2 regions of the Pseudoalteromonas sp. CNC9-20 genome follow, and region 1 is predicted to be linked to the other one. Evidence: predicted binding sites of a transcription regulator. Region 1 holds the regulator's gene; the other holds the start of a gene.

Region 1 (3,918 bases):
TATCACCTTTGATCATCGCATAGTGCAGCTGACCATCGATGGTGTCTTTGTAGGTAACTAGATCAAACTCACCGTACTGTGTTGGTAGTTTACACTTCGCCACTTGCTCGATGGTGGTTTCGTTAAGATTACGGTACTCGATTAAATCGGCAATAGTGCCCATTTTTATGCCATGCTCTTTAGCAAAGACTTCGAGTTGCGGACGACGCGCCATGGTGCCATCGGGGTTCAGGATTTCGACGATAACCGAGGACGGCTCAAGGCCCGCAAGGCGTGCTAAATCGCAGCCAGCCTCAGTATGCCCTGCACGTGTCAGTACGCCGCCAGGCTGTGCCATAATGGGGAAAATATGCCCCGGCTGGACGATGTCTTCTGGCACTGCTCCTTTGGCAACAGCGGCTTGTACCGTGCGGGCACGATCTGCGGCCGAAATACCGGTGGTCACCCCTTTTGCCGCTTCAATGGATAAGGTAAAGTTGGTTGAGAATTGCGCGCCATTATTACTGACCATTAAAGGCAGTGCTAATTGTTCACAACGCGCCTGGGTAAGCGTCAAGCAAATAAGGCCTCGGCCATAGGTGGCCATGAAATTAATGGCATCGGCGCTGATGTGTTCGGCGGCGATAATGAGATCGCCTTCGTTTTCACGATCTTCATCATCCATGAGGATAACCATCTTGCCATTTTTAATGTCGTCGATGATCTCCGCTGCGGTGTTTAAACTCATATCTTGCCCATTATCGTTTATTTTATAAATCCAGCTTGCGCCAGCAAGCTCTCGGAAACTGAGGATTGAGGCTGCTCAGCCTTGGCGCCATTAATTAGGCGCTCTAAATAGCGAGCTATTTGGTCAACCTCAAGGTTAACCTGGGTGCCCACTTGAAAATCTGCAATCGTGGTTTGCTCTAAAGTGTGGGGCACAATGGTCAGCTTAAAGCGGCTACCGTGAACCTCGTTGACGGTCAAACTGGCACCATCAATACACACTGAACCTTTATAGGGAATATACTTCATCAGTTCGGCGTCGGTTTGCAGCCAATACTCAATAGCGCGGGCGCTGCTACGCACATCAACCACTTCGGCAATGCCGTCTACGTGCCCAGAAACCAAATGACCCCCTAACCTTGATAATGGCTGCAGCGCCTTTTCAAGATTAACACGTTGGCCTTGCTGGTAATGCGCAAAGCGTGTGAGTGATAAGGTTTCGCGCGATACGTCGGCACTGAACCCATCACTGAATTTTTGTGTCACCGTAAGGCAAACGCCATTCGTGGCAATGCTGTCACCCAAGGCGACATCGTCCATGTTGAGACTATCGCTGCTGACGCGCACTTTTAAATCGCCATCAACAAAAGTGAGTGAACTCAAGGTTCCGGTTGCTTCTATAATGCCTGTAAACATGGCTATTCCACTGCTCTTTTATCTAGGGTAAGGCGCACATCTTCGCCTATGGGGCGCATATCGCTAAATTGCATCTGTTCAATGTCGTTCATATCGGCAAATGGACCTATGTTCACCAGCCCTTTGGCACCTTGGCCCATAAGTTTAGGGGCTAAATAAACCACATAGCGGTCAATAAGCCGCTGCTTCGCAAAGGCTCCCGCTAGGGTCGCGCCTCCTTCAAGCCACAGCGAATTAATATCATCTGCAGCCAGTTGCGTGAGTAACGCGGCTAAATCTACATGGCCATCGTTATCCCCGGCCACATACAACTCGGTTACATTGTTGGGCCATTGCTGCACTTTATCAAGCGCAGGTGCTGTGCGTGAGCGCACGATAATAATCTTACCGGGTGTTTGCATTAACGCTAAATCGGGTGTGAGCCGGTAGCGACTGTCGATAATCACCCGCACCGGTTGGCGCACTTGCGCCAGCGGGTAATCGGCAAGTTGCTGTTCGCTTAGGCGCACATTTAATTGCGCATTGTCGCTTATTACCGTATCGGCACCCGAGACAATGGCGCAATGTTGCGCTCGCAGGCTATGCACATCCGCACGGGCGTCACTGCAGGTAATCCATTTACTTTGGCCATTGCCGAGCGCCGTTTTGCCATCAATGCTGGCTGCTAGTTTGCAGGTGACAAACGGGCGCTGAGTACGCATACGTTTTAAAAAGCCCGTATTAAGCGCTTCGGCTTGGGCACCGAGCAAACCATACTCGACGTCGATGCCAGCGGCCTCAAGCATCGCCATGCCCCGGCCACTGACTTGCGGATTAGGGTCTTGCATAGCACACACTACTTTAGCAACTTTGGCGGCTATCAAGGCGCCAGCACAAGGGCCGGTACGGCCGGTATGGCTGCACGGCTCTAAGGTTACATATGCGGTGGCTCCCTCGGCATTTTCTGCAGCGGCATTTAAGGCATGAATTTCTGCGTGCGGCGTCCCCGCCTGAATGTGAAAGCCTTCGCCAATCACCTTATCATCTTTAACCAACACGCAGCCCACATTCGGATTGGGGGTGGTGGTAAAACGCCCCTGCCAGGCTAAGGCAATAGCGCGGCGCATAAAGTGCTCATCTTGTGCGCTGAAGCTCATATTAATCCCCTAGACGGGCGATTTCTTCGCCAAATTCGCGGATATCTTCAAACGAGCGGTACACCGATGCAAAGCGCACATAGGCCACTTTATCCAGTCCTTTCAGCGCTTCCATAATACACTCGCCAATAAGCAAAGAGCTGACCTCTCGCTCACCGGTAGCTCGAATTTGCGATTTGATTTGATGCACCACCTCATCAACCTGCTCGGTTTTCACCGGCCGCCTTTCTAAGGCACGATGTAAGCCGTTAAGGAGCTTATCTTCGTTGAATGGTTCGCGTGAGCCATCCCGTTTAATCACGCGCGGCATCACCAACTCGGCGCCTTCAAAAGTAGTGAAACGTTCATGGCAATCAATGCATTCGCGACGGCGTCGAACCTGATGGCCGCCGCCCACTAATCGGGAGTCGATAACCTTGGTATCTTTGGCGCTGCAAAAAGGACAATGCATAGTGACTGGGGTTCCTGTAGAAAACAAAAAGGCCGCTATTTTTGCGGCCTTTATCATACACAAATGTTTGCCTAATGGCTATTTAGTGCAGCTTAGGCATACACTGGAAACTTAGCACAGATTGCTTTCACTTGCTCTTTCACTTTTGCCTGAACATCAGTGCTTTCGATGTTATCAAGTACATCGCAGATCCAGCCAGCAAGTTCTTTCGCTTCTGCTTCTTTGAAGCCACGGCGAGTAATTGCTGGTGAACCCAGGCGTAAACCAGAAGTGACAAACGGTGAACGTGGGTCATTCGGTACTGAGTTCTTATTCACCGTGATATTGGCGTTACCGAGTGCTGCATCAGCATCTTTACCGGTAATGTCTTTATCGATTAAATCAAGCAGGAATAGGTGGTTGTCCGTTTTTCCTGATACCACTTTATAACCGCGCTCTTGTAACACTGATACCATTGCTTGTGCGTTAGCCACAACCTGTTGCTGGTATGCTTTAAATTCTGGCTGTAGCGCTTCTTTGAAAGCCACCGCTTTGGCTGCAATAACGTGACACAGTGGGCCACCTTGACCGCCTGGGAAAACCGCGCTGTTAAGCTTCTTATAAATATCTTCATCACCACAATTAGAGATGATCAAACCGCCGCGTGGACCCGCTAGCGTTTTATGCGTGGTGGTGGTGATCACATGTGCGTAAGGCACTGGGCTTGGGTACACACCGGCAGCGATAAGGCCAGCTACGTGTGCCATATCTACAAATAAGTAAGCACCGACTTTATCGGCAATCTCGCGGAAACGCTGCCAATCAACGATACCAGAATAAGCTGAGAAACCACCAATGATCATCTTTGGCTTGTGCTCAAGGGCAAGGGCTTCAACTTGATCGTAATCGATTTCTCCGGTTTGCTCATTCAAACCATATTGAATGGCATTG
Region 2 (3,918 bases), on a different contig from region 1:
GGTATGGGATTTCATGGACAACGATGGTTTCGCGCCCGGTTTTTTCATCCACTTCGACATCGGCACGAGCGCGGATATAAATCTTACCACGGCCGGTTTTATAGGCCTGCTCAATGCCCTTTTTGCCATTGATAATGGCTGCAGTAGGGAAATCAGGACCAGGAATGTAGTCCATCAATTCTTCAATCGTGGTTTCCGGCTCTTTAATAAGCGCCAAACAACCATTGATCACTTCGGTGAGGTTATGCGGCGGTATGTTAGTCGCCATACCGACGGCAATACCCGAAGAACCATTGACGAGTAAGTTAGGCACTTTGGTCGGCAACACATCTGGGATTTGCTCGGTGCCGTCGTAGTTCGGCACAAAGTCTACAGTCTCTTTTTCTAAATCAGCCAGTAGCTCTTGTGATAGCTTCGCCATACGCACTTCGGTGTAACGCATCGCCGCCGCTGAGTCACCATCTACCGAGCCAAAGTTACCTTGACCATCAACAAGCATGTAACGCAAGGAGAATGGCTGTGCCATACGAACGATGGTGTCGTACACTGCACTGTCGCCATGGGGGTGGTATTTACCGATTACATCACCGACTACACGAGCCGATTTCTTATAGGGTTTATTCCAGTCATTGCGGAGTTCATTCATGGCAAACAACACACGACGGTGAACAGGCTTAAGCCCATCACGCACATCGGGAAGCGCACGCCCTACAATTACACTCATAGCGTAATCGAGGTAGGAATTTTTTAACTCATCTTCAATATTAACCGGAAGGACTTCGTTGGCGAGATCAGTCATTGATTCCACTTTCCTTCTTCATTGACAGCCTCCGTCCCCAACAAAGTGAAGGAGACTCAGCGACTGTCATTTGTCGTTATTATCTGCGTTCATGCTATCACATTATTTTTGATTTTACAGGCGCTAAATCTTTGCGATTTGCGAAAATCCCCCCGTATAATGGCCTCATAAACACGAGGAAGTTTTATATGACCGAACATCAAAATGTAGACCACAGTGAAATAGCTAAATTTGAGGCCATTGCCGAACGTTGGTGGGATTTCGACGGCGAATTCAAACCACTACATGATATTAACCCTCTGCGACTGGATTTCATCGCCCAGCACGCACAAGGGCTGGCGCAAAAGCAGGCCGTGGATATAGGCTGCGGAGGTGGAATTTTAGCTGAAAGCATGGCCAAGCTTGGCGCCCAAGTCACGGGCATTGATATGGGCCAAGAGCCACTCAATGTAGCGAAGCTGCACGCGCTGGAGTCTGGCGTAAAAGTGGATTATCAGTTAAGCACTGCCGAAGCATTTAGCGAACACCACAGTGAACAGTTTGATGTAGTCACCTGTATGGAAATGCTTGAACATGTGCCTGAACCCGAGTCGGTTATTGCCGCTGCCGCCCGCCTCGCTAAACCAGGAGCAAACGTGTATTTCTCTACGCTCAATAAAACCACTAAAGCCTATTTGCTGGCAATACTGGGAGCGGAGAAGGTGCTAAAAATGGTTCCTGAAGGCACGCACGACCACAGTAAGTTTATTCGCCCCTCGCAACTTATAGCATGGGCTGAGCAACAAGGGCTCAAAGTGCGTCACAGCGCCGGCTTAAGTTATAACCCGCTGACAAAACAATTTACCCTTAACAACGACGTTAGCGTTAACTATATATTGCACTTCGAAAAATTACTGTGATCGAAAATGATCCGCGCATTGTATTGGCAAATTCGCGGATGACGAATACACTATATCTGGTGGCTTGTTAATTTTTGAACACCAGATATAGTGATTTGAAATGATCGTCACGAATACAATTTAAGCGTATTGATGATAAAAAAATCAGTCGCTATCGGTACAAAAATTTCGTTTAAATTGTTTTTTTTGGCGTTGATTTTCATCTAAATACAGCTTTAAAAATGCTATAAGGTTAACGATCACTAACCCCTTGTAGTTATCCACAGATTGTCAAGGTATGCGCCTCTTGCAAAAGCATCGCTACCCCACTATCTTGTGAGTCGCTGTGATGAAAACACCATATATAGTGTTTAAATCTTGGCCAATTAGGCCGTGCTTTAATCTGCTGTACTCATAAATAGGTGATAGCGAAGCACTATCCTGGCAGTAAAGTAACATTCGCTGGTGTAAATACGGGCGGCAACACGTATTTCTCAGCCGTGCGCTAAGACAACTAATTATAAATACGGGCAATAACTATGAACCAACAGCTATCTGTTAGTAAACGCGACGGACGTAAGGAAGCGCTGGATTTAGATAAAATCCATCGCGTTATTACTTGGGCGGCAGAAGGTCTGAATAATGTATCTGTCTCACAAGTTGAACTTAAGTCCCATATTCAGTTCTATGACGGTATCCGCACCGAAGACATTCATGAGACAATCATTAAGTCAGCAGCAGATCTGATCTCAAAAGACACTCCTGACTATCAGTTTTTGGCAGCTCGCCTTGCCATCTTTCATCTAAGAAAGAAAGCTTATGGCCAATTTGAGCCACCGAAGCTGTATGACCACGTAGTTAAGCTCGTTGAAGATAAACGCTATGATCAACATTTACTCACTGATTACACTCAGTCTGAGTTCGAGCAAATGGATGCCTTTATTGATCATAGCCGAGACTTAAACTTCAGCTACGCCGCAGTAAAGCAGTTGGAAGGTAAATACCTAGTCCAAAACCGTGTTACTGGCGACATTTACGAGAGCGCGCAATTTTTATATGTATTAGTGGCTGCCAGCTTATTCTCTGAATACCCAAAAGAAACGCGTCTTGACTATGTTAAGCGCTTTTACGATGCCGTTTCTACATTCAAAATTTCGTTGCCAACACCGATTATGTCGGGTGTGCGCACACCGACTCGTCAATTTAGCTCATGCGTACTGATTGAGTGTGACGATAGCCTAGATTCCATTAACGCGACTTCTTCTGCAATCGTAAAATACGTATCACAGCGAGCCGGTATTGGTATTAACGCTGGACGCATTCGTGCCCTAGGCAGCCCAATCCGTAACGGTGAAGCCTACCATACAGGTTGTATCCCATTTTATAAGCACTTCCAAACGGCAGTAAAAAGCTGCTCTCAAGGTGGGGTGCGCGGCGGCGCAGCAACACTCTTCTACCCACTGTGGCACTTGGAAGTGGAAAACCTGCTGGTCTTGAAGAATAACCGAGGTGTCGATGACAACCGGGTACGCCACTTAGATTATGGTGTGCAGTTTAATAAGTTGATGTATACCCGACTCATTAAAGACGGCCACATTACCTTATTCAGTCCATCGGATGTGCCAGGCTTGTACGATGCCTTTTTCGAAGACCAAGAAAAGTTCGAACAGCTATATGTGCAGTACGAACAAGACGACAGTATTCGCAAAAAGCGTATCAAGGCCATTGAGCTGTTTTCGATGTTTTTGCAAGAGCGTGCCAGCACTGGGCGCATCTATCTGCAAAACGTGGATCACTGTAATACTCACAGCCCGTTCGATGCTAAAGTCGCGCCTATTCGCCAATCTAATTTATGTTTAGAAATCGCGCTGCCGACTAAGCCGATGAATAATGTTATGGACGAAGAAGGCGAAATTGCCTTGTGTACGCTATCGGCATTTAACCTCGGTGCTATTAATTCACTCGACGAGCTCGAAGAGCTGGCCGAACTAGGTGTCCGCGCCCTTGATAGCCTGTTGGATTACCAAGAGTACCCTGTTCCTGCTGCGTATAACGCCACCATGGGCCGCCGTACTTTGGGTATTGGCGTCATTAACTTTGCCTATTACTTAGCTAAAAATGGCAAACGTTATTCCGATGGCAGTGCCAACGCGCTAACACACAAAACTTTTGAGGCGATTCAATATTACTTAATGAAAGCGTCAAATGAGTTAGCGAAAGAAAAAGGTGCTTGTCCTAAGT

Evidence for each region. The regulator NrdR, encoded in region 1, represses ribonucleotide reductase genes. The targets are predictions, from matches to a motif close to AAACACNANATNTNGTGTTT.
Region 2: the regulator NrdR is predicted to act here: its motif matches at 2,031-2,050, upstream of nrdA (class 1a ribonucleoside-diphosphate reductase subunit alpha).

What each region holds. Positions count from the first base shown of each region.
Region 1 is NZ_JAKRFS010000003.1:660,808-664,725, reverse strand. Features, by position in the region: gene ribBA (bifunctional 3,4-dihydroxy-2-butanone-4-phosphate synthase/GTP cyclohydrolase II) at 1-727, opposite strand, end outside; gene MHM89_RS10130 (riboflavin synthase) at 745-1,401, opposite strand; gene ribD (bifunctional diaminohydroxyphosphoribosylaminopyrimidine deaminase/5-amino-6-(5-phosphoribosylamino)uracil reductase RibD) at 1,404-2,537, opposite strand; gene nrdR (transcriptional regulator NrdR) at 2,539-2,988, opposite strand; gene glyA (serine hydroxymethyltransferase) at 3,081-3,918, opposite strand, start outside.
Region 2 is NZ_JAKRFS010000001.1:617,633-621,550, forward strand. Features, by position in the region: gene gyrA (DNA gyrase subunit A) at 1-799, opposite strand, end outside; gene ubiG (bifunctional 2-polyprenyl-6-hydroxyphenol methylase/3-demethylubiquinol 3-O-methyltransferase UbiG) at 988-1,698, shown strand; gene nrdA (class 1a ribonucleoside-diphosphate reductase subunit alpha) at 2,217-3,918, shown strand, end outside.